Regions from separate parts of the Nocardioides eburneiflavus genome, predicted to be linked through region 1. Evidence: predicted binding sites of a transcription regulator. Region 1 holds the regulator's gene; each other region holds the start of a gene.

Region 1 (7,296 bases):
GGCTGGTACGAGGTGTCCAACTGGGCGACCTCGCCCGACCACTGGTGCCGCCACAACCTCCTCTACTGGACCGGCGGCCACTGGTGGGGCGTCGGGCCCGGCGCGCACTCGCACGTCGGCGGGGTGCGCTGGTGGAACGTCAAGCACCCGGCCGCCTACGCCGAGCGGCTCGCGCGCGGGGTCTCGCCCGCGCTGGCCCGCGAGGTGCTCGGCTACCACGACCAGCGGGTCGAGCGGATCATGCTCGAGATCCGGCTCGTCGAGGGGCTCCCGGTCACCGCCCTCGACGCCTCGGGGCGCTCGCACGTCGCCCGCATGGTCGCCGACGGCCTCGTCGAGCTCTCCGCCGAGCGCCTGGTCCTGACCCAGCGCGGCCGCCTGCTCGCCGACGCCGTGGTCCGCGACCTCACCGACTGAGCACTGCTTCGCTGGTCGAGGAAGGCGCTCTGGCGCCTGTCACGAGACCCGGCTGGTCCGCGGGTTTCGAGACGGGTCGGCCAGTCCTTCGCTTCGCCCAGGCCTGTCCGAGCCCTCCTCGACCTCCCGACCTCGTCAGCCCTTCGCTCCGCTCAGGGCTGGGTCGTGAAGTCGATGAGCTCCTCCACGCGGCCCAGGAGGGCGGGCTCGAGGTCGGCGAAGGACGTGACCCGGCCGAGGATGTGCTTCCAGGCGCGCGCGATGTCGGCCTGGTCGCGGTGGGGCCACCCGAGCTGCTGGCAGGTGCCGGTCTTCCAGTCGATGCCCTTCGGGACGTGCGGCCAGCGCGGGATCCCGAGGCGGTCGGGCTTGACCGCCTGCCAGACGTCGATGAACGGGTGCCCGACGACGAGCACGTGCTTGCCGACGGGGGAGCGCGCGATGCCCTGCGCGATCCGCGCCTCCTTCGACCCCGGGACCAGGTGGTCGACGAGCACGCCGACGCGGCGCTGCGGACCCGGCTTGAAGTCGCGCAGGTGGTCGGCCAGGTCGTCGACGCCGCCGAGGTACTCCACGACGACGCCCTCGATGCGCAGGTCGTCGCCCCAGACCTTCTCGACGAGCTCGGCGTCGTGGCGGCCCTCGACGAAGATCCGGCTGGCCCGGGCCACGCGGGCCCGCGCGTTGGGCACCGCGACGGAGCCCGAGGCCGTACGGGTGGGTGCGGCGGGTGCGCCGGCCCGGACGGGACGGGTGAGGACCACGGGCCTGCCCTCGAGCAGGAAGCCGGGGCCGAGGGGGAACGTACGGCGCTTCCCGCGCCGGTCCTCCAGCGTCAGGGTGTCGATGTCGCGATCGATCGCGACGACCTCGCCGCACCAGTCCGTGGTCACCTCCTCGACGACCATGCCGAGCTCGGTGGGCATCTCGGTGGCGCGACCGTTCCTGGGGACACGCCAGTCGCCGGAGAGGACGTCGGTTCCGTAGCGATCCTGAGGCACCGGTCCACGTTAGGCGGCCGACGGCTCGAGACGGTGGTGGCACGCCGTGCGGTACCCATGACCCCTCGTCGGCTCACTCCTCGTCGGCTCACTCCTCGTCGGAGGAGTCACCGGCGGGGGTGTCGCCGGCACCGTCGCCCTGGGTGGGCGCCTGGCTCGCGCCGTCGTCGTTGCCGAGGTCCTCCTGGGTGGCGTCCATCTCGAGCTCCTCGCGGCTCTTGGTCTCCTCCGCGTCCGGGTCGAGGGGCTCGGCCAGCGGGTTGTCCTCGCCGGGCTGGAGGTCCTCGGGGAGCTGGTCGTCGGAGATGCCGCCGAGGCTCGCGTCGTCGGGCGCCGCGGAGTCGCCGGAGTGGTCGGAGTCGGCGGGGCTCGTGCCGCTCCCGGCCTTGGGCGTGTCGGTCGACTCGGGGTTGTCGGTCTGGGACTCGCTGTTCTCGGTCATGTGCCAGTCCTACCCATCCGGCCCGCACCGGGCCAGCCCCGTGGGGGTGGGACGGCTCAGACCAGGGGGAGGCGCTTCTGGCTGCGCGGCAGGTGCTCGTAGCCGAGGCGTACGGCGCTCTCCAGCAGCGCCGGGTCCCACGGCCACTCGCCCTGCGCGAGCGCCTGCGACCGGGGGACGCCGCGGGAGGCCAGGTCCCGGATCGTCTCGGCGATCACGCCGAGGTCGACGCGCTGGTCCTGCACGAAGGCCTTGTCGACGACATTGCCGTGCCCGGGGACCACGACCGTGGCGTCGGTCATCAGCCCGAGCACGAGGTCGAGCGTCGTCGGCCACTCCAGGGGCCACGAGTCGCCGCCGATGAAGGGCGGGTCGGACTCCTCGACCAGGTCGCCGCCCAGCAGCACGTCCGCGTCGGGCACGCGTACGACGAGGTCGCCGGCCGTGTGCCCGCGGCCGGGGTGGATCAGCTCGACGGCGCGGTCCCCGAGGTCCAGCTGGACCGCCGAGGAGAACGTGTGGGTGGGCAGGCGCAGGGTCGTCGCGAGGATCTCCTCGCGGCGCGGGTCGTCGAGGTCCTGCTCGTAGCGGGCGAACGTGTGGCGGGCCGAGACCTCCATGTGCTCGGCCGCCCAGTCGGTGGCGTGGATCGGCACGTCGCCGAGCTGCTCGACCATGGTGGCGTTGCCGAAGTGGTGGTCCCAGTGCTCGTGGGTGTTGACCAGGCCCGTCAACGGTCCCGCGCCCAGGCGGCGTACGTCGTCGGCGACCCGGCGGGCCTCGGCGGCGGAGCCGTGCGTGTCGACCATCAGCAGGCCGTCGGAGCCGCCGACGAGCGTGATGTTGACGTGCATCCAGTCGTAGTGCGCCACCCACACCCGCGGCGCGACCTCGGTGAAGCGGGGAGTGGAGTCGGGCATGCCCGGGAGCCTACGGTTCCCTTGTAGAGTTGGCACTCCGGGCGAACGAGTGCCAACAACCGGATCCGACGTGCAGAGGAGGGGCTCGATGGTGGACGACCGCAAGCTCGACGTGCTCCGCGCGATCGTGGAGGACTACGTCGCCACCGAGGAGCCCGTCGGCTCCAAGGCGCTCGTCGAGAGGCACGGCCTCGGTGTCTCGCCGGCCACCGTCCGCAACGACATGGCGGCGCTCGAGGACGAGGGCTACATCCACCAGCCCCACACGAGTGCCGGCCGGGTCCCGACCGACAAGGGCTACCGGCTCTTCGTCGACAAGCTCGCCACCCTCAAGCCGATGAGCGTCGCCGAGCGGCGGGCGATCTCGACGCTGCTCGACGGCGCCGTCGACCTCGACGACGTGGTGCAGAAGTCGGTGCGCCTGCTGAGCCAGCTGACCCGCCAGGTCGCGATCGTCCAGTACCCGACGCTCTCGCGGTCCACGGTCCGCCACATCGAGCTCGTCCTGCTGACGTCGACCCGCGTGATGGTGATCCTGATCCTCAGCACCGGCCGGGTCGAGCAGCGCCTCGTCGAGCTCGACGAGGCGATCGTCGACACCGACCTCGCCGAGCTGCGGGTCGCGGTCAACCAGGCCTGCGCAGGCGTGCAGATCGCGGCCGCCGCGGCCGCGCTCGGCGACCTGCCCGACGCCGTACGCCCCGCGCACGCCGACTCGGCCCGCGCCATCGTGGGCGTGCTCACCGAGGCGATGTCCGACCACCGCAACGACGAGCGCGTCGCGGTCGGCGGCACCGCCAACCTCGCCCGCTACGGCGACTTCGACACCGCCGTCCGGCCGCTGCTCGAGGCGCTCGAGGAGCACGTCGTGCTGCTCAAGCTCCTCGGGGAGTCGGGCACCGACGCCCTCACCGTGCGCATCGGCCACGAGGGCCCCTACTCCGAGCTCGCGGCCACCAGCGTCGTGGCCACCGGATACGGCCCGCAGGAGTTCCACCTCGGCTCCCTCGGCGTCGTCGGCCCCACCCGCATGGACTACCCCGGATCCATGGCAGCCGTGCGCGCGGTCGCGCGCTACGTCTCCCGGATCCTCGATGAAGGAAACCAGTGACCCAGGACCCCTACGAGATCCTCGGCGTCTCGCGTGACGCCGGCGCCGACGACATCAAGAAGGCCTACCGCAAGCTCGCGCGGCAGCTCCACCCGGACGTCAACCCGGACCCGGCCACGCAGGAGCGCTTCAAGGACGTCTCCCGCGCCTACGAGGTGCTCAGCGACCCCGGCAAGCGCGCGGCGTACGACCGCGGCGGCGACGCGTTCAGCCAGGGCTTCGGTGGCGCCGGGCAGGGCTTCAGCTTCACCGACATCATGGACGCGTTCTTCGGCGGCGGGGCTCCGGGCGCCGGTCAGTCGCGCGGCCCGCGCTCGCGGGCACGTCGCGGCCAGGACGCCCTGATCCGCCTCGACGTCGAGCTCGCCGAGGCCGCCTTCGGCGTCACCCGCGACCTCAAGGTCGACACGGCGCTGCGCTGCGAGGCGTGCGAGGGCGAGGGCACCGCGCCGGGCACGAAGCCCACCGCCTGCGAGACCTGCCACGGCCAGGGCGAGGTCGCCGTCGTGCAGCGCTCGTTCCTCGGCGAGATCCGTACGCTCCGCCCGTGCGCGGCCTGCCGCGGCTACGGCTCGATCATCCCCGACCCGTGCCGCGAGTGCTCCGGCGACGGCCGGGTCCGGTCGCGTCGCACCCTGACGGTGAAGATCCCCGCCGGCGTCGACCACGGCACCCGCGTCCAGCTCACCGGCCAGGGCGAGGTCGGTCCCGGCGGCGGTGCCGCCGGTGACCTCTACGTCGAGATCCACGTCGCACCGCACCCGACCTTCACCCGCAACGGCAGCGACCTCCACACCACGATCTCGCTGCCGATGACGGCGGCCGCGCTCGGCACCCAGCTGACGCTGCCGCTGCTCGAGGCGGACCTGCCGACGTCCGAGGGCTCGGAGACGGCCACGACCTACGACCTCGAGGTCCGCCCGGGCACCCAGTCGGGCAGCGAGCAGGTGATCCGCGGCTTCGGGGTGCCCAGCCTGCGCGGCGGTCGCGGAGACCTGGTGGTCAGCATCTCCGTCGACACCCCGACCCGCCTCGACCCGCGCCAGGAGGAGCTGCTGCGCGAGCTCGCGGCGATCCGCGGCGAGGAGTCGCCCGACGGCCAGGTCGAGGCTCCGCACAAGTCGATGTTCGGACGCCTGCGCGACGCCTTCCAGGGCTGAGCCCGTGTCCCTGCCGGTCCACCTCGTGGAGTCCCTGGCCGACGTGTCGGTGGGCTCGCTCGTCGAGGTCACCGGCGACGAGGCCCACCACGCCGTCGCCGTGCGCCGACTGCGCGAGGGGGAGCAGGTCGTGCTCACCGACGGCCTCGGGACCTCGGTCACCGGCAGCGTCGCCTCGACCGGCAAGCGGGTCTTCACCGTCACCGTCGCGGGGATGACGCGTGACGGACGCCCCGAGCCGGCGTTCACGGTGGTCCAGGCGCTGCCCAAGGGCGACCGCGGCGAGCTGGCCGTCGAGGTGCTGACCGAGGTCGGGATCGACGTCGTCGTCCCGTGGGCCGCGTCGCGATCCGTCGCCGTCTGGAAGGGCGAGCGGGCCGCGAAGTCCCACGCCAAGTGGCAGGCCACCGCCCGCGAGGCCGCGAAGCAGTCGCGCCGCTCGTGGCTCCCGACCGTCACCCCGCTCGCCTCGACCGCCGACCTCGCCGCACTCGTCGCCGAGGCCGACCTCGCCGTCGTCCTCCACGAGGACGCCACCCTCCCGCTCAGCTCGCTCGACGTCCCCGCGTCCGGTCGCATCGTGGTCGTCGTCGGCCCGGAGGGCGGGATCGCCCCCGACGAGCTGGCTGCGCTCGCCGACGCCGGCGCGCATTCCGTACGCCTCGGCGCCGAGGTGCTGCGCACGTCGACCGCCGGCGTCGCCGCGGTCGCCGCGCTGCTCGCGCGTACGCCCCGCTGGGGCTAGCCCCTGTTCTCGCGCCGCGACCACCGATGGACCGCCCGCGATCAGTCGACGATGGTGATCCGGCGATCGTCGACGTGGACGCGACCCTCGCCCGACGGGTCGTCGGTCCGTGAGACCACGAGGTAGTCGCCCGGTGGCACGGCCGTGAGGTCGAAGGTCACCTCGAACGGGAAGAGGCGGTCCTCGTAGGTCCCGGCGATGGCGGGCTCCTCGGCGACGACCTCCCCCGCGTCGGAGAAGCGCTGGATGCGGGTGACGATGTTGCCCTCGAACGAGTTGCCGACGCCGGTCACCGTGAACGGGTGGTCGTTGTCGACGAGCAGTCCCTCGGAGGGGTTGGACAGCGACACGTGGGCGAGGACGGCGAGGTCGGAACCCGGCGACAGCGGCTCGGAGGTCGGGACGCCGAGGACCTGGTCGATCGGGTTTCCGCCGGAGAAGAACTGGACGGCCGCCCGCGCCCGGGCTGCGGCCTGGACGGTGCGGACCACCTGCTCGATCGCGACCGCGGCCTCGGCCTCGGTCATGCCCGCCGGGCGTTCCCGGTGGGCCGGGTCCACCGTCACGCCGATCACGCCGTCGTCCCCGACGCCGTCGAAGGAGATCGTCTGGATCGCATCGGCCGGCCACAGGTTCGCGTAGTCGGGATCCTCCGGCGGCAGGGACAGTGCCGCAACGGCCGCGCCGAACGGATCGCCCGCCTCCACCCTCCGGAACTCCCGGTAGAGCCGGAGGCCGTCCGGGGTGTCGCCCGCGTAGTAGGCGGCGACGGTGGTCGTCGACCCGCCGTTCTCGGCCTCGGCAGCGCGACGCATCTCCTCGAGGCGTTCCTTCCGCTCCTGCAACGAGCCGGACCCGTCGGGCGCGGGCGCAGGCGTCGTGGCCTGCTCGGCGGGGGGAGGCTCGGTGCTCTGCGGCGTACCTCCCGTGCCCAGCGCCAGCGCCGTCACCACCGACGCCGCGACCAGCCCGACGCCACCGGCGGCCCACCAGCCGCGGCCGGGACGACGTACGCCGGTCGCCGCACGGATCGCGTCGAGCCGCTCACCCGGCTCGACGCCGTCGGCGACCTCGTGGAGCAGGTCCGTGATCCGCTCGCTCATGACTCGTCCTCCCACCAGTCACCGAGGAGGTCGCGCAGGGCCGCGCGTCCCCGGTGTGCGTGTGCCTTGACCGCGCCGCGGGTGATGCCGAGCGCATCGGCGACCTGCGCCTCCGACCAGTCCAGGTAGTGCTGGAGCACGAGCACCTCGCGCTGCCGGTCCGAGAGCTGGCGCAGCGCCTGCTGCACGGCGTCGCGGCGTGACCCGCCGAGTCCCGGGCCGTCGACGACGGCGTCGCCGTGCGGAGTGTTCCGAGCGTGGCGCTCGACGACCACGCGGTGCCGCAGCGCCGAGCGGGAGCGGTTCACCACGGCCTGGCGCAGGTAGGCGAGCGCCTTGTCGGGGTCGCGCAGCCGCGACCACTTCCCGTGCATCGCGACGAACGCGTCCTGCACGA
Region 2 (7,296 bases), 680 kb from region 1:
CCCGTCTCGATGTCGGTCATCCGGCTCCCGAGGCCGGCCAGGCGAAGCAGGTGCTGGAGCACCGACGCGCGCGGACTCGTCCTGCCGGTCTCCCACCGCGCCACGACGGACTGGGACACGCCCAGGAGCGCGGCGAGGCCGCGCTGGGACACGTCGAGCACCCGCCGGACCCGGCGTACGGTCCCCGGGATCCCGCCGTCGAACGGTCCCATCAAGTACCACTCCACCTCCTCGGCGCTCCAGCCCTCCATCTGCTGCCAGTCGAACTCCGTCTCCATCTCTTCCCCCTTGTCGATGCGTTCGTCCATCACACTCGCGTGCACCGACAATCACCGAACGTTCTCCACAGGTGGTGCTCGTCGGGGCGCCGGTCGGCGCCCGGGGCCCTCGACCCGACCCTTGCGATTGAGTCTCTGAGCGACTCAGTGGCAATGGCGGAGTCGGCTCGACCTGCGCCGCCCGACCCTCGCCATTGAGTCTCTGAGCGACTCAGTGGCAATGGCGGGGACGGGGGAGCCGGTGAGCGTCCCCGGGGAGCGCGAGGGCGGGCAGCAAAAGGGAGCGCGCGGGGCGACGGGCCGCGGGTACGGTCGCGAGGTGGTGACCAACGCGTTCGTGCCCGCGGACTTCGTGCCGCCGACCTCCCTGGAGACGGAGGGCTTCCGGCTCGAGCCGCTCGGGCCGCTGCACAACGAGTCCGACCATGCCGCCTGGACGTCGAGCATCGAGCACATCCGCTCGACCCCGGGCTACCCGGACGGAGGGTGGCCGCCGCCAGCTGGCATGTCGCTGGCGGAGAACCTCGCCGACCTGACCCGACATGCCGCGGACTTCGAGGCGCGGAGGGGCTTCACCTTCACCGTTCTGGAGCCGTCGGTCGACGAGGTGGTGGGCTGCGTCTACCTGTACCCGTCGGCCTCGCCCGAGCACGACGTCGAGGTGCAGACATGGGTGACGGCCACTCGCGCGGACCTCGACGGGGTCCTGGCCGACGTGGTCGCCGACTGGCTGTCGGACGCGTGGCCCTGGAAGCGTCCCGACCGACTCGGTCGGTGACCGCGGACGGTCGGCATCGGCACCCGTGCCACCATGACGGGATGCGCGCGCGGTTGCTCTCACTCGTGGCGACCCTCGCGCTCGTCGCTTCCCTGAGTGCGTGCGAGGGGGAGGGCACGAGCGAGGGAAACGATGCGGACGGGGGTGCGGCGGAGGGTGCCACCTCAGGTGAGCCGACCGGCACGCCCACCGTCCCGCCCACGCCGTCCGAGGAGCTGGGACTCGTGGAGGGGTGGGGCCCCGACCGCTCCGAGCTGGACCTGGCCGCCAAGATCGTCGGCCGGGTGCCTCTGCCGGACCTCGCCGGTCAGGTCATCGTCGCCGACTGGCAGGGGACCGATGCCCCGGTGCGGATGGTGCGAGAGCTGCACCTCGGCGGCGTCATCGCCTTCTCGTCCAACGTCGCGTCCGCCGAGCAGGTGTCGCGCGTCAACAGCACGCTGACGCGCCAGGTGCGACGGAAGTGGCCCCTGTTCCTCGGCGTGGACCAGGAGGGTGGGGTGGTCGAGCGCCTGCGCGGGGCGGCGACCCGGTTCCCGACCTTCATGAGTGCCGGTGCTGCGGGGGATGTCGCGCTCACCGAGCAGGCGTACGCAGCGAGCGGGGGCGAGCTGCGGCGACTCGGGTTCACCGTCGACTTCGCGCCCGACGCGGACGTGACCTCCGGGCCGGGGGATCCGACCATCGGCTCGCGCGCGGCCTCGTCCAGACCGTCCGACGTCGCCGAGCACGTGGTCGCAGCGACCGGCGGGTTCGGTGCGGCCGGCGTGATGCCGGTCGTCAAGCACTTCCCCGGACACGGTTCCGTGCCCGCCGACAGCCACCTGACGCTCCCGGTCCAGACCAAGACGCTGGCCGAGCTCGAGGAGACCGACCTGATCCCGTTCCGCGCGGCCGTCGAGGCAGGCGCGCCGGCAGTCATGGTCGGGCACATCGACGTCCGGGCTGTCGACCCCCGGGTGCCGTCGTCGCTGTCGCGCAAGGTGACGACCGGCCTGCTGCGCGACGTGCTCGGCTTCGGCGGCCTGGTGGTGACCGACTCGCTTGAGATGGCCGCGGTCACTCGCGGCCGTGACCCGCGGCGTACGGCCGTGCAGGCGGTGCGGGCCGGGTCCGACGTCCTCCTGATGCCGCCGTCACCGGCCGTCGCGCGCGCGGCGCTCGTCCGGGCAGTGAGGTCGGGCGCACTGCCGCGCCGTCGCCTGGAGCAGGCCGCGGCGCGGCAGATCGCGCTGCTGGTGCACCTCGCCGACGAGCGGCAGGGCTCGGCCGGCGCGCCCGCCGACGCGTCGCGGGCGCTGTCGGCGGCGGCCGTGACGGTGACCGACGGAGCGTGCACGGGTCGTCTGACGGGCGACACGGTGCACCCGTACGGCGACCCCGGTGCCGTCGGCGTGTTCGCCGCGGCTGCTCGCGGGGCCGGGATGACGGTGCTGCTGCGGCAGGCGCCCCCGTCACGACTCGCGGAGGCGAAGCCGAAGCCGGAGCGGCGGAGGAAGGAGGGCAAGCGGGCGTACACGTTGCGCAAGCGACAGTGGAAGCGCGCGGAGGCGCGACGCGTACGGCGGCTCGCGGCCTGGACCGCACGGGAGGACGCGCGGCTGGCCGTTGGGACAGCCATCGGGTTCACCGGTTACCGAGACGCCCCGGTCGACGGCGAGATCGCCGTCGCCACCGACACCCCGTGGGTGCTCGGGAGGGTCAGCGCGCCCACGCGGATCGCGACCTTCGGGGACACGCCCGCGGCGATGGCCGTCCTGGTCGAGGTGCTCCAGGGCCGGGCGAGAGCGCCCGGCCGGCTCCCGGTCAAGGTCGCCGGGGTCGCGCGCACCGGTTGCTAGGTGCGCTGGCCACTCAGAACGGCTCGACCAGCAGCGCAGTGCCCTGCCCGGCGACCCGCGTGAGCACGAGCGTGGCCTCGTCGTCCCCGCGCAGGGCCAGCCGCTTGCGCAGCTCCTCGGGGACGACCTGCACGCCGCGCTTCTTGATCGTCAGGCGGCCGATCCCGCGCTCCTGAAGGGCCGCCCGGAGCTGCTTCTCGCGGTAGGGCAGCTGCTCGAGCACGCGGTAGCCGCGGGCGAAGGGCGTACGGAAGGAGGCGTCGCTGGTGACGTAGGCGATGTGCTCGTCGACGAGCCCGCCGTCGACCCCGGCGGCCACCGCCGTCACCAGGCCGGCGCGCACCACGGCGCCGTCCGGCTCGTAGAGGAACGCTCCGACCTCGCGTACGCCGGCGCCGGGGTCGTCCTCGTCGGTGAGGGTGGCCAGACCGCGCTCGCCGATGACGGTGGCCCGTCGGTCGGCGGTGGAGAGGTCGGGTGACCAGATGACCGCCTCCTTGACCTCGCCGCCGTCGCTGACCCACTCCGCCTCCGCGCCGGGGGGCACGAGGTCGTGGCCGATGCCCGGAGCGACCTTGACGAGGGCGCGCCGCTGCAACAGGTCGAGCACCCACGGCCACGGGGGTGTCCAGCCCGCCACGTCGAAGACGCGGCCCCGGCCGCCGCGGCGGGCAGGGTCGGCGAAGGCGGCGTCGAAGCCGCTCGGGTCGACCGCGGTGGCGTCGCCCGCCTGGACCGCGCCGGGCAGCCCGAGCGCGTCGAGGTTCGCACGCGCCATCGCGACGCGGACGGGATCGAGGTCGACACCGGCGGCGACGAGGCCGGCGCGGGCGAAGGCGATGAGGTCGCCGCCGATGCCGCAGCCGAGGTCCACGACGCTGCCGCCGGGGACGGCCGCGGCCAGCCGGGCCGCACGGTGGTCGGCGACCCGCGTGCGGGTGGCCTGCTCGAGCGCGTCGGGGGTGAAGAACATCTGGTGGGCGGCGTCGCCGAACTTGGCCACGGCCTTCGCCCGGAGCTGCGCCTGGGTCGTGGCCGCGGCCGCCTTCTCGGCGTCGGGCTCGAAGCGGCGTACGAGAGCGGCGACGCGCACCGGGTCGCCGGCGTGGTCGGCCCAGGCCTGGGCCGCGTGGACGAGCAGGCGACCGCCCTCGGTCGTCCGCAGCCAGTCCAGCGTCTCGATCTCCACGTCGGCATCCTGCCAGCGGGGACACCGGCTAGCACTCGGTTGGTCAGAGTGCTAGCGTCTGTTCTGGCACTCTCGACCCGAGAGCGCCAACGCTCGTGAGCCTGGCACGACCCCCGCGACGGCGTGCCGCCCGGACCGCGAGCCCACGTCCTGGGAGCCCCGGGCAAATCGACCCGGGCTCCTGAAGAATCTCGTGCAGAGAAAGTGGAGGTTGATCCGAAGTGTCGGTCAACATCAAGCCCCTCGAGGACCGCATCGTCGTCCAGACGCTCGAAGCCGAGCAGACCACCGCCTCCGGCCTGGTCATCCCGGACACCGCCAAGGAGAAGCCCCAGGAGGGCGAGGTCGTGGCGATCGGTCCCGGTCGCATCGACGACAACGGCAACCGAGTCCCGCTCGACGTCGCGGTGGGCGACAAGGTCATCTACAGCAAGTACGGCGGCACCGAGGTCAAGTACTCCGGCCAGGAGTACCTGATCCTCTCGGCCCGCGACATCCTCGCCGTCGTCTCCTGACGCACCTGCGCATCCCGGCCGGCCCAGCGCCGGCCGGGATCCGTGCACGTCAGGCCCTGATCAACCCTTCCTAGGAGCACACCCAGATGCCCAAGATCCTGGAGTTCGACGAGAACGCCCGGCGCGCGCTCGAGCGTGGCGTCGACGCCCTCGCCAACGCCGTCAAGGTGACGCTCGGCCCCAAGGGCCGCTACGTCGTCCTCGACAAGAAGTGGGGCGCCCCCACGATCACCAACGACGGAGTGACCGTCGCTCGCGAGATCGAGCTCGACGACCCGTTCGAGAACCTCGGTGCCCAGCTCACCAAGGAGGTGGCCACCAAGACCAACGACATCGCCGGTGACGGCACGACCACCGCCACCGTGCTGGCCCAGGCCATGGTCCACGAGGGCCTGCGCGCGGTCGCGGCCGGTGCCAACCCGATGGGCCTCAAGCGGGGCATGGACGCCGCGGCCGAGGCCGTCGGCGACGCGCTGCGCGAGGCCGCCCGCGAGGTCGAGACCCGCGAGGACATGGCCTCCGTCGCCACGATCTCCAGCCGCGACAGCCACATCGGCGACCTGCTCGCCCAGGCCTTCGACAAGGTCGGCAAGGACGGCGTGATCACGGTCGAGGAGTCCAACACCATGGGCACCGAGCTCGAGTTCACCGAGGGCATGCAGTTCGACAAGGGCTACATCTCGGCCTACTTCGTCACCGACCCGGAGTCGATGGAGGCCGTCCTCGACGACGCCTACATCCTTCTCCACCAGGGCAAGATCTCCTCGATCCAGGAGCTGCTCCCGGTGCTCGAGAAGGTCATCGCGACGGGCAAGCCGCTCTTCATCCTCGCCGAGGACGTCGAGGGCGAGGCGCTCTCGACGCTGGTCGTCAACAAGATCCGCGGCACCTTCAACGTCGCCGCGGTGAAGAGCCCGGCGTTCGGTGACCGCCGCAAGGCGATGATGCAGGACATCGCCATCCTGACCGGCGGCCAGGTCGTCGCCCCCGAGGTCGGCCTCAAGCTCGACCAGGTGGGCCTCGAGGTCCTCGGCCAGGCGCGTCGCGTCGTCATCACCAAGGACAACACCACGATCGTCGACGGCGCGGGCGACGCCACCGCCGTCGAGGGCCGCGTCAACCAGATCAAGGCCGAGATCGAGAACACCGACTCCGACTGGGACCGCGAGAAGCTCCAGGAGCGCCTCGCCAAGCTCGCCGGCGGTGTCTGCGTGATCAAGGTCGGCGCCGCCACCGAGGTGGAGCTGAAGGAGAAGAAGCACCGCATCGAGGACGCCGTCTCGGCGACGCGCGCCGCGATCGAGGAGGGCATCGTCCCCGGCGGTGGCTCCGCGCTCATCCACGCCGTGTCGGTGCTCGAGGGCAACCTCGGCCTGACCGGTGACGAGGCGGCGGGTGTCCGCGTGGTCCGCAAGGCTGCCGACGAGCCGCTGCGCTGGATCGCCGAGAACGGCGGCGTCAACGGCTACGTCGTGACGTCGAAGGTCCGCGAGCTCGGCGTCGGCAACGGCTACAACGCCGCCACCGAGGAGTACGGCGACCTGGTCGCCCAGGGTGTCCTCGACCCGGTCAAGGTCACCCGCTCGGCGCTCGTCAACGCGACCTCGATCGCCGCGATGCTGCTCACGACCGAGACCCTCATCGTGGACAAGCCCGAGGAGGAGGAGCCCGCGGCCGGTGGTCACGGGCACGGCCACGGTCACTGACCGGCCGCTCCACCAGGCTCGTACGGCCCGCTCTGCCACTCCGCCACGTCGGCGGCGGCGGGGCGGGCCGTCGCCATGTCCGTCAGGGTGCCCGTCGTCTCGTGACCTGCGCGTCACGCCTCGTACGATCCCCCGAAACATCTGCCGGCCACGATGGGTCGCATGCTGTGGAGAGTGCGTACGACCCTGGACGACCGACCCGGTGCCCTCGCCGAGCTGACGACCGCCTGCGGGTCCGCCGGCGTGAACATCCTGGGACTCCAGGTGTTCCCCGGCGTCGACCGGGTGACCGACGAGCTCGTGCTCCGTACGCCCGACAGCTGGGACCTCGCCGACCTCGCCGACCTCGTCGAGCGCGCGGGCGGCACCCGCGTGAGCGTGCTCCCGTGCACGGAGGCGGCGCTGGCTGACCAACCCACCCGCTACGTGCTGGCGGCGCGGAGCATCCTGGCCGAGCCGGCGAGCTTCCCCGACGTCGTGGCGCAGCTCTTCGACGCCGAGGCCGACCCGGACGCGACGGGCCTGTCGCCGCTGATGGACGGCATGGACCTCGAGATCGGCGACGTCGTCGTCCAGCTGCGCCGCACGGCGCCCTTCACCGCAGCGGAGCACGCGCGCGGCAGCGCGCTGGCCGAGCTCGTCACGGACGTGCTCGACGCCGCCGCGGTGACCGCGGCGCCCGAGCCGCAGGACGTGTCGACCGACCAGGAGCCGGTCCTGGAGGTGCGGGACGGGGAGGTGCGCGCCGTCGTCGCCGGCGTGGTCGTCGGGCAGGCCACGTGGGAGGGCGACGACAAGCACGCCTGGTACGTCGAGCTGGCGGTCGACCCGGCCTGGCGGCGCCGCGGGATCGGGTCACGGCTACTGCTGGAGACGGCGCGGGTCGCGCGGACCTCCGAGGCCCAGGAGCTCGTGGTGCGGACCGCGGCGGACAACCCTGCCGTGCTGCCGCTCGTCCTCGGCACGGGGCTGCGTGGACGGATCCGGAT
Region 3 (7,296 bases), 840 kb from region 1:
CCGCAGCAGCGCGTCGGCGTACGGGCTCATCGACCCGCTGACGTCGACCAGCAGCACCACCCGCCGCGGCCGGGTGCCGCGCCGGCGCCACGCGATCTCGCCGGGCTCGCCGAGGTGGCGCAGCGAGTTCCGCAGGGTCCGCGAGGCGTCGAGCTCGCCGCGGTGCCAGCGCTGGTGCCGAGCCGTACGCCGCGCGGGCGGGCGCAGCGACAGCCGGACGAACATCGAGGCCAGGCGCCGTTTCTCCGCGGCGTCCAACGTCGCCACGTCGCGGTGCTTGAGCACCTCCGCCTCCGAGGCCCTCGCTCGGACGAGGTCCTCCTCGCCCGCCTCGTCGCCGCCACCTGCGCCCTCGGCGTCGGGCAGCAGCTGGGCGGTGGAGGGCCTCGACGCCTCGCGCGGCCGCGCCCGCGGGAGGCCGTCGCGCGGGTCGAACCAGGCTGCGAAGACCTCGTCGTGGCGGGCCAGGTCGTCCGGCGAGCCGCACAGGGTCGCGCGGCCGGCCCAGTAGGTGGCCTGGCGGTCATCGGCGCCGACGGCCGCGACCGCGGCCAGGAACCCGTGGGCGCGGTCCTGGGTGACCGGTACGCCGGCGGCGCGCAGCGCGCGGGTGAAGCCGAGCAGCACCTCGTCGGCCTCGTGGAGCACGGCGTTCATCTCGACAGCATCCTGTCCAGGGCGGCCTTCACCCGGTCGGCGTCCTCGCGGTACTTCAGGAGCGCGCCGAGGGTGGCCGCGGCCGACGCCAGGTCGAGCTCGGCGGTCCCGAGGTAGGTGAGCGCCCGCGCCCAGTCGAGGGTCTCGGCGACGCCGGGCGGCTTGAGCAGGTCGTCGCGCTGGCGCAGCTGCTGGACCAGCCCGACCACCTGACGCGCCAGCGCCTCGCTCACCTCGGGGGCGCGCGAGCGGACGATCTCCACCTCGCGCTCGAGCCCGGGGTGGTCGATCCAGTGGTAGAGGCAGCGGCGCTTGAGCGCGTCGTGCAGCTCGCGCGTGCGGTTGGAGGTGAGCACGACCAGCGGCGGCTCCGGCGCGGTGACCGTGCCGAACTCAGGGATCGTCACCTGCCAGGTCGACAACACCTCCAGCAGGAACGCCTCGAACTCGTCGTCGGCGCGGTCGACCTCGTCGACCAGCAGCACGGCCGGTGCCTGCCGCAGCGCGGCGAGGACCGGGCGCGAGAGCAGGAAGCGCTCGTCGTACAGGCTCTTCTCGGCCTCGTCGGAGTCGACCTCCCCGGCCGCCTCGAGCGCCCTGAGGTGCAGGATCTGGCGAGGGAAGTCCCAGTCGTAGAGCGCCTGGCTGGCATCGATCCCCTCGTAGCACTGGAGCCGTACGAGCGGCAGGTCGAGGCTCTGCGCCAGCGCCTCGGCCAGCGCGGTCTTGCCGGTGCCGGGCTCGCCCTCGAGGAGCAGCGGGCGCTGCATCCGCGACGCCAGGAACACGACCGTGGCCAGCTCGTCGTCGGCGAGGTAACCGGTCGCCCCCAGCCGGGTGGCCACGTCTGCGGCGGAGTCCATGCCTTGCATGTCGTCAGGCTACGACCCGGCACGTTGGTCGCACGTTGGACCGGCCACCTCGACCCAGGCGGTCACCGGTGGTCGATGTCGGCTCCGGTCGCGAGGTCACCGCACTCGACCAGCTCGACGTCGTGGGTGGCGAGGTAGTCACGGGCTCCGCGGTCACCGGTCGCGGTCTCGACGACACCCGCCCAGTGGTCGCGCCCGAGGAGCACGGGGTGCCCCGGCACCCCGTCGTACGCCGCCCGCGCGAGGGTCGCCCGTCCGTGGTCCGCGTCGAGCACCCGGGCCACGACGGCACCGCCGACGTCGGGGAGGTCGACCAGGGAGACGAGCACGGCGTCGTGGTCCGTGTACGCGATCGCCTCGAGCCCCGAGCGCAGCGAGGCACCCATCCCCTCGGCCCAGTCGTCGCAGCGAATGCGCGAGACCGACATCGGCAGCAGCGCGGACGCCCGGGCGGCCTCGGCGCCCAGCACCACCACGATCTCCGCGCACGGTCGCAGGGCGTGCACCGACCGCAGCAGCCACGAGGTCCCGTCGGCATCGCGCGCCAGGGCCTTGGGGCCGCCGAACCTCTCGCCCGCGCCCGCGGCCAGGAGGAGGCCGACGACGGAGGTCACTGCTCGTACGCCTCCGCGTACAGCGCCTCGAGCTCGGGCGACGTCTCGGCGGTGAACCCGCACAGGGTGACGCGTTCGTCGTCGGCGCTGACCAGGTAGGTCCGGCCCTCCTGGAAGTCGACGGCCATCAGGAGGTCCTCGAGGGCCTTGCTCGGCGCCTCGACGGTCACCGTCGAGGCCTCGTCGCCGGCGTACCAGCGATCGACCTCGAGGGTGACGGTGCCGTCGTCGATCGACGTCACCGTGCCCTCGAAGGCGGTGTCGAAGGTGGCGAGGATCTCCGCGGACGGCATCGCGCACTTGGCGGTCGCCGACCCGTCGGCGGTCAGGGCGAGGGTCTCGTCGCCCGACGGGCTCGAGGTGTCGCTGGCGGCAGGGTCGGCGGGCATCGCCGTGTCCTCGGCCGATCCACAGCCGGAGACCGCGAGGGCGACGACTGCTGCGAGGCCCGGGAGCAGGCGGGAGGTGCGGAATCGGCTCTCGTGTCGGCTCATGGCTGGCGTCCCTTCGTCAGTCGGCGTGCGTCGGGCAGGTGGTGCCCGGGTCGTCCATCAGTGGGACGGGTGGGGCACTGGGCGGGTTCCGCTGCTCGACCCCCCTCACTTCACCGTCTCCTCGGTGAGGTCCTCGCCCTCCTCCTCGTCGACGCGGCGCTTGATGCGCCCCATCCCCGGGATCTTGGCGAGCATGTCGTTGAGCTCGCGCGCCACGGTCAGGAGGTCGTGCATGTCGGGCGCCACCGTGCCAAGCGTCGTGAGCACGGGGATCACGTCGCCCTCCACCCGCGCGGTCAGCTCGGGCAGGTGGTCGACGAGCCGGACGAGCGCCTTCACCTCGTCGGGGTGCGTCGTGTCGGCCAGGGTCTCGAGCGTCGGCTGCAGCCGGAGCAGGGACGGCTCGAGCTCGTCGACCAGGTGGGTGACGCGACCAATCTGGACGCCTGCGTCGTCCACGACGCCGCCGGCCCGTACGACGACGACGTTGGCCGCCTCGGTGACCTCGCGGACCCGCTCGATCGCGGCCGAGGCACGGACGAGGAGCCGCTCGGCGTCGTCGAGCAGCGCCAGTGCCCGCGGGACCGCACCGAGCAGGGCCTCGACCTGGTCACCGCCTCGCTCGAGGGCGGACAGCACGTCACGGGGGCCGGGAACGGGAAGGCGCATGCGGCATTCCTACCAGTGGGTCCGCGGGCGCGACGCGCGCACGTGCGGCGGTCGTGGCCCTCGTACGCGCGATCCAGGGACCAGACCCGCCGCACGCGCGGCGGCCCGGACCGTACGCCTCCCCCATCGCCCCGACATGGCAGCAGGGCCCCCGCCGGAGCGGGGACCCTGCTGGTGGTGCTGTGTGGGGCGTGGACGATCCGGTCGCGCAAGCGCGCCCGGCTGGCCGATCAGAAGTCCATGCCGCCCATGCCGCCCATGTCGCCGCCGGGCATGGCCGGCGCCTTCTCGGGCTTGTCGGCCACGACGGCCTCGGTGGTGAGGAACAGCGCGGCGATCGACGCAGCGTTCTGCAGCGCCGAGCGGGTGACCTTCGCCGGGTCGATGATGCCCTCGGCGATCATGTCGACGTACTCACCGGTCGCGGCGTCGAGGCCGTGGCCCGGCTCCAGGTTGGCGACCTTCTCCGACACGACGCCGCCCTCGAGGCCGGCGTTGATGGCGATCTGCTTGAGCGGGGCCGAGGTGGCGACGCGCACGATGTTGGCGCCGGTGGCCTCGTCGCCAACCAGGTCCAGCTTGTCGAACGCGGTGGCCGCAGCCTGGACGAGCGCCACGCCACCGCCGGCGACGATGCCCTCCTCGACCGCTGCCTTGGCGTTGCGGACGGCGTCCTCGATGCGGTGCTTGCGCTCCTTGAGCTCGACCTCGGTGGCCGCGCCGACCTTGATGACGGCCACGCCGCCGGCCAGCTTGGCGAGGCGCTCCTGGAGCTTCTCGCGGTCGTAGTCGGAGTCCGACTTCTCGATCTCGGCGCGGATCTGGTTGACCCGGCCCTCGATCTGGCCCTGGTCGCCGGCACCCTCGACGATGGTGGTCTCGTCCTTGGTGATGACGACCTTGCGCGCCTGGCCGAGCAGCTCGAGACCGGCGGTGTCGAGCTTGAGGCCGACCTCCTCGGAGATCACCTGGCCACCGGTGAGGATCGCGATGTCCTGCAGCATGGCCTTGCGGCGGTCACCGAAGCCCGGGGCCTTGACGGCCACGGAGCGGAAGGTGCCCTTGATCTTGTTGACGACCAGGGTCGACAACGCCTCGCCGTCGACGTCCTCGGCGATGATCAGCAGCGGCTTGCCGGACTGCATGACCTTCTCCAGCAGCGGCAGCAGGTCCTTGACCGTCGACACCTTGGAGTTGGCGATGAGGACGTAGGGGTCCTCCAGCACGGCCTCCATGCGCTCGAGGTCGGTGGCGAAGTAGGCCGAGATGTAGCCCTTGTCGAACCGCATGCCCTCGGTCAGCTCGAGGTCCAGCCCGAAGGTGTTGGACTCCTCGACGGTGATGACGCCTTCCTTGCCGACCTTGTCCATCGCCTCGGCGATGATCTCGCCGACGGTGGTGTCAGCGGCGGAGATCGACGCGGTGGAGGCGATCTGCTCCTTGGTCTCGACGTCCTTGGCCATGCTGAGCAGCTGCTCGGACACGGCGGCGACGGCGGCCTCGATGCCGCGCTTGAGACCCATCGGGTTGGCGCCGGCCGCGACGTTGCGCAGACCCTCGCGCACCATGGCCTGGGCCAGGACAGTGGCCGTCGTCGTGCCGTCACCGGCGACGTCGTCGGTCTTCTTGGCGACCTCCTTGACCAGCTCGGCGCCGATCTTCTCGTAGGGGTCCTCCAGCTCGATCTCCTTGGCGATCGAGACACCGTCGTTGGTGATCGTGGGGGCGCCCCACTTCTTCTCCAGCACGACGTTGCGGCCCTTGGGGCCCAGGGTGACCTTGACCGCGTCGGCGAGGGTGTTCATACCCCGCTCGAGGCCGCGGCGGGCCTCCTCGTTGAAAGCAATCAGCTTCGGCATAACTCTTCGCGATTCCTGTCGACGTGAGTTCTGTGGGTACGACTCCCGGCGGGCTGCCCGCGACGGACGATCCGCTCCGCCGGCGATCCATTCCCGTCGGCTTCTGCGGACCTCAGCGTCACCTGGGTCGTTGTCACTCTCATGACGAGAGTGCCAGCGTCATGTTTAGCACTCGCACCATGAGAGTGCAAACGCGTCCACGAACCCGGGGTGGAGCAGCGACCGCCCCGTGTCGGCGCTGCTCCACCCCCCTCCCGCGGTCCCTCCCCGGCCCCTCCCGGTCAGGGCATCTGGATGAGCTTGATGCTCTCCGTGACGGCGTTGACCGCCGTCGCGAAGATCGGCCCCAGCTCGGTGCCGCTGGCGGCGCAGTAGAAGTAGTCGCCGTCCTTGTTCTCGGCCACGCGCTCGGCGGAGGTCGAGCAGTCACTGTCCGCCTTGCTCGGGGTGCCGGACGGCGTCGGCGAGGCGGCAGCGGCCAGGTAGTCGCGCACCCAGGGCGAGCGAGGCGTACGGCCGCCGGGCTTCTCGCACGACGCCGACCGCGCGTCACCGAAGCCGATGACCAGCACCGTGACGCCGCGCGCCTTGGCCTGCTCGGCCACCGCGGTCAGGTTGTCGCAGCCCTTCTTGCCCTTGCCGTTGCCGTAGGAGTTGCGCCCGGCCCCGATGTCGCCCGAGCTCGTGATCGACGTGCTGCCCTCCTCGAGGAGCTCGTCGGGCTGACCGTCGGTCTCGAAGATCAGCACCTTCTTCGCCGTCCCCGGGCGCTTGGGCAACGACCCGAGGTTGTTGGGGTCGAGGCCGAGCAGGTAGCGCGAGGCCCCCTTGAGGGCCGAGGCGAGGTGGGTGCCGTAGCTGCCGGTGGACAGGCCGGGCACGGCACCGTTCGGCATGCACCTGACGCCCGTGACGAGCTTGCTGCTCGAGCTGATCGGCGCGTCGCGGTTGGCCTTGTAGTCGTTGCTGAAGTCGATCGCGATCCACTTGCCGCCCTTGGGCCCGTCCGAGGCGGTCGTGGCCGCCGTGGCACACGACGAGGTGGCCTTGCTCTTGTGCATCGCCCCGAACGCGACGTAGTGCAGGGTCGGGTCCATCACCCCCAGGCTGTCGATGATCGCGGCCTGCATGTCCTCGCGGTCGTCCTCGGCCATGCTGGTGGTGCGGTCGGCCATGAAGACGATGTCCATCGGGTTGGGCAGGGTCTCGCCGCACGAGCCCCGGCACGCCGACGACGACACCGAGCCGGTCGAGCCCTCGTCGCGCCCGATCACCGGCGCGAAGTCGAAGTCGACGACCTTGGAGTCGCTCACCGTGATGGTGTTGCACCGGGCGGTGACGGGGCACGGGATCGAGCAGATCTTCGTGTTGCACCGCACCTGTGAGCTGGAGTAGGTCCCCGGGTCGCACGTCGCGGGGATCTGCCCCGAGGCGACCTGCCTGCTGGCCCCCGTCGAGGCGACCACGCAGAAGAGCTCAGTGTCCGGCGTCATCCCGGCGTCCTGGGTCTTGGCCATGGTGACCGCCCACGTCTTGGCGCTGGTGCCGCTCGCCGGCAGCTCGAAGGCTCCAGCGTGCGCGGCGGAGTCGACGTGGTCGTGGAGTCGCTGGCGCTCCATGGCGAGGGACGAGATGTCCACGGCGAGGGCGGCGCAGCCGAACATCACGACGGCGAGGAGGGCGACGACGATCGCGACCGCGCCGGTCTCGTCCGGCTCGCCGCTCCTGCGCGCCCGCAGCGCGCTCACTCGATCCTCATCTTGCTGGTCTTGGACAGCGTGAGGCTCGAGGACAGCGCCTTGCCCATCGGCGTCAGCCACGCATGCTCGTAGGTCGCGGTCACCACGGCGACACCGCCGGTCGTGTGGTCGGCGTCCCAGGACCCGCAGTTGCCGCCCAGCGGAGTCTCGCAGGACACCTGGACCGTCACCGTCCCCTCGAGGTCGGCCAGCGAGTCGTTGACGACCGCGTCGACCTCGCTGCTGCTGGCGCTGAGGCTGGCGGCGCGCACTCCCTCCCGGGTGGCGTTGTTGAGCACGGTGTAGCGGTTGATCGCGAACCCGAGGTCGATGATCGAGAACACGATCGCCAGCAGGAGCGGCACGACGAGTGCGAACTCCACAGCCGCCGC

Evidence for each region. Region 1 encodes HrcA, which represses chaperone genes, less so after heat shock. Its sites were predicted from a motif close to TTGGCACTCGNNNNNNNCGAGTGCCAA; they were not measured.
Region 2: groES (co-chaperone GroES) is a predicted target of HrcA. The motif match lies at 4,115-4,141, and genes of this name have one in related genera.
Region 3: groL (chaperonin GroEL) is a predicted target of HrcA. The motif match lies at 5,331-5,357, and genes of this name have one in related genera.

Annotation. Positions count from the first base shown of each region.
Region 1 covers NZ_SRRO01000001.1:2,989,875-2,997,170, forward strand. The annotation lists gene hemW (radical SAM family heme chaperone HemW) at 1-417, shown strand, start outside; gene EXE59_RS14070 (DUF3097 domain-containing protein) at 570-1,418, opposite strand; gene EXE59_RS14075 (hypothetical protein) at 1,507-1,860, opposite strand; gene EXE59_RS14080 (MBL fold metallo-hydrolase) at 1,917-2,780, opposite strand; gene hrcA (heat-inducible transcriptional repressor HrcA) at 2,869-3,891, shown strand; gene dnaJ (molecular chaperone DnaJ) at 3,888-5,051, shown strand; gene EXE59_RS14095 (16S rRNA (uracil(1498)-N(3))-methyltransferase) at 5,056-5,796, shown strand; gene EXE59_RS14100 (Gmad2 immunoglobulin-like domain-containing protein) at 5,838-6,899, opposite strand; gene EXE59_RS14105 (SigE family RNA polymerase sigma factor) at 6,896-7,296, opposite strand, start outside.
Region 2 covers NZ_SRRO01000001.1:2,309,567-2,316,862, forward strand. The annotation lists gene EXE59_RS10855 (helix-turn-helix domain-containing protein) at 1-308, opposite strand, end outside; gene EXE59_RS10860 (GNAT family N-acetyltransferase) at 598-1,056, shown strand; gene EXE59_RS10865 (glycoside hydrolase family 3 protein) at 1,098-2,897, shown strand; gene EXE59_RS10870 (class I SAM-dependent methyltransferase) at 2,911-4,086, opposite strand; gene groES (co-chaperone GroES) at 4,308-4,601, shown strand; gene groL (chaperonin GroEL) at 4,688-6,307, shown strand; gene EXE59_RS10885 (GNAT family N-acetyltransferase) at 6,470-7,296, shown strand, end outside.
Region 3 covers NZ_SRRO01000001.1:2,154,771-2,162,066, reverse strand. The annotation lists gene EXE59_RS10150 (vWA domain-containing protein) at 1-657, opposite strand, end outside; gene EXE59_RS10145 (AAA family ATPase) at 654-1,529, opposite strand; gene EXE59_RS10140 (nucleotidyltransferase family protein) at 1,592-2,143, opposite strand; gene EXE59_RS10135 (hypothetical protein) at 2,140-2,637, opposite strand; gene EXE59_RS10130 (hypothetical protein) at 2,743-3,306, opposite strand; gene groL (chaperonin GroEL) at 3,537-5,165, opposite strand; gene EXE59_RS10120 (pilus assembly protein) at 5,447-6,913, opposite strand; gene EXE59_RS10115 (TadE/TadG family type IV pilus assembly protein) at 6,910-7,296, opposite strand, start outside.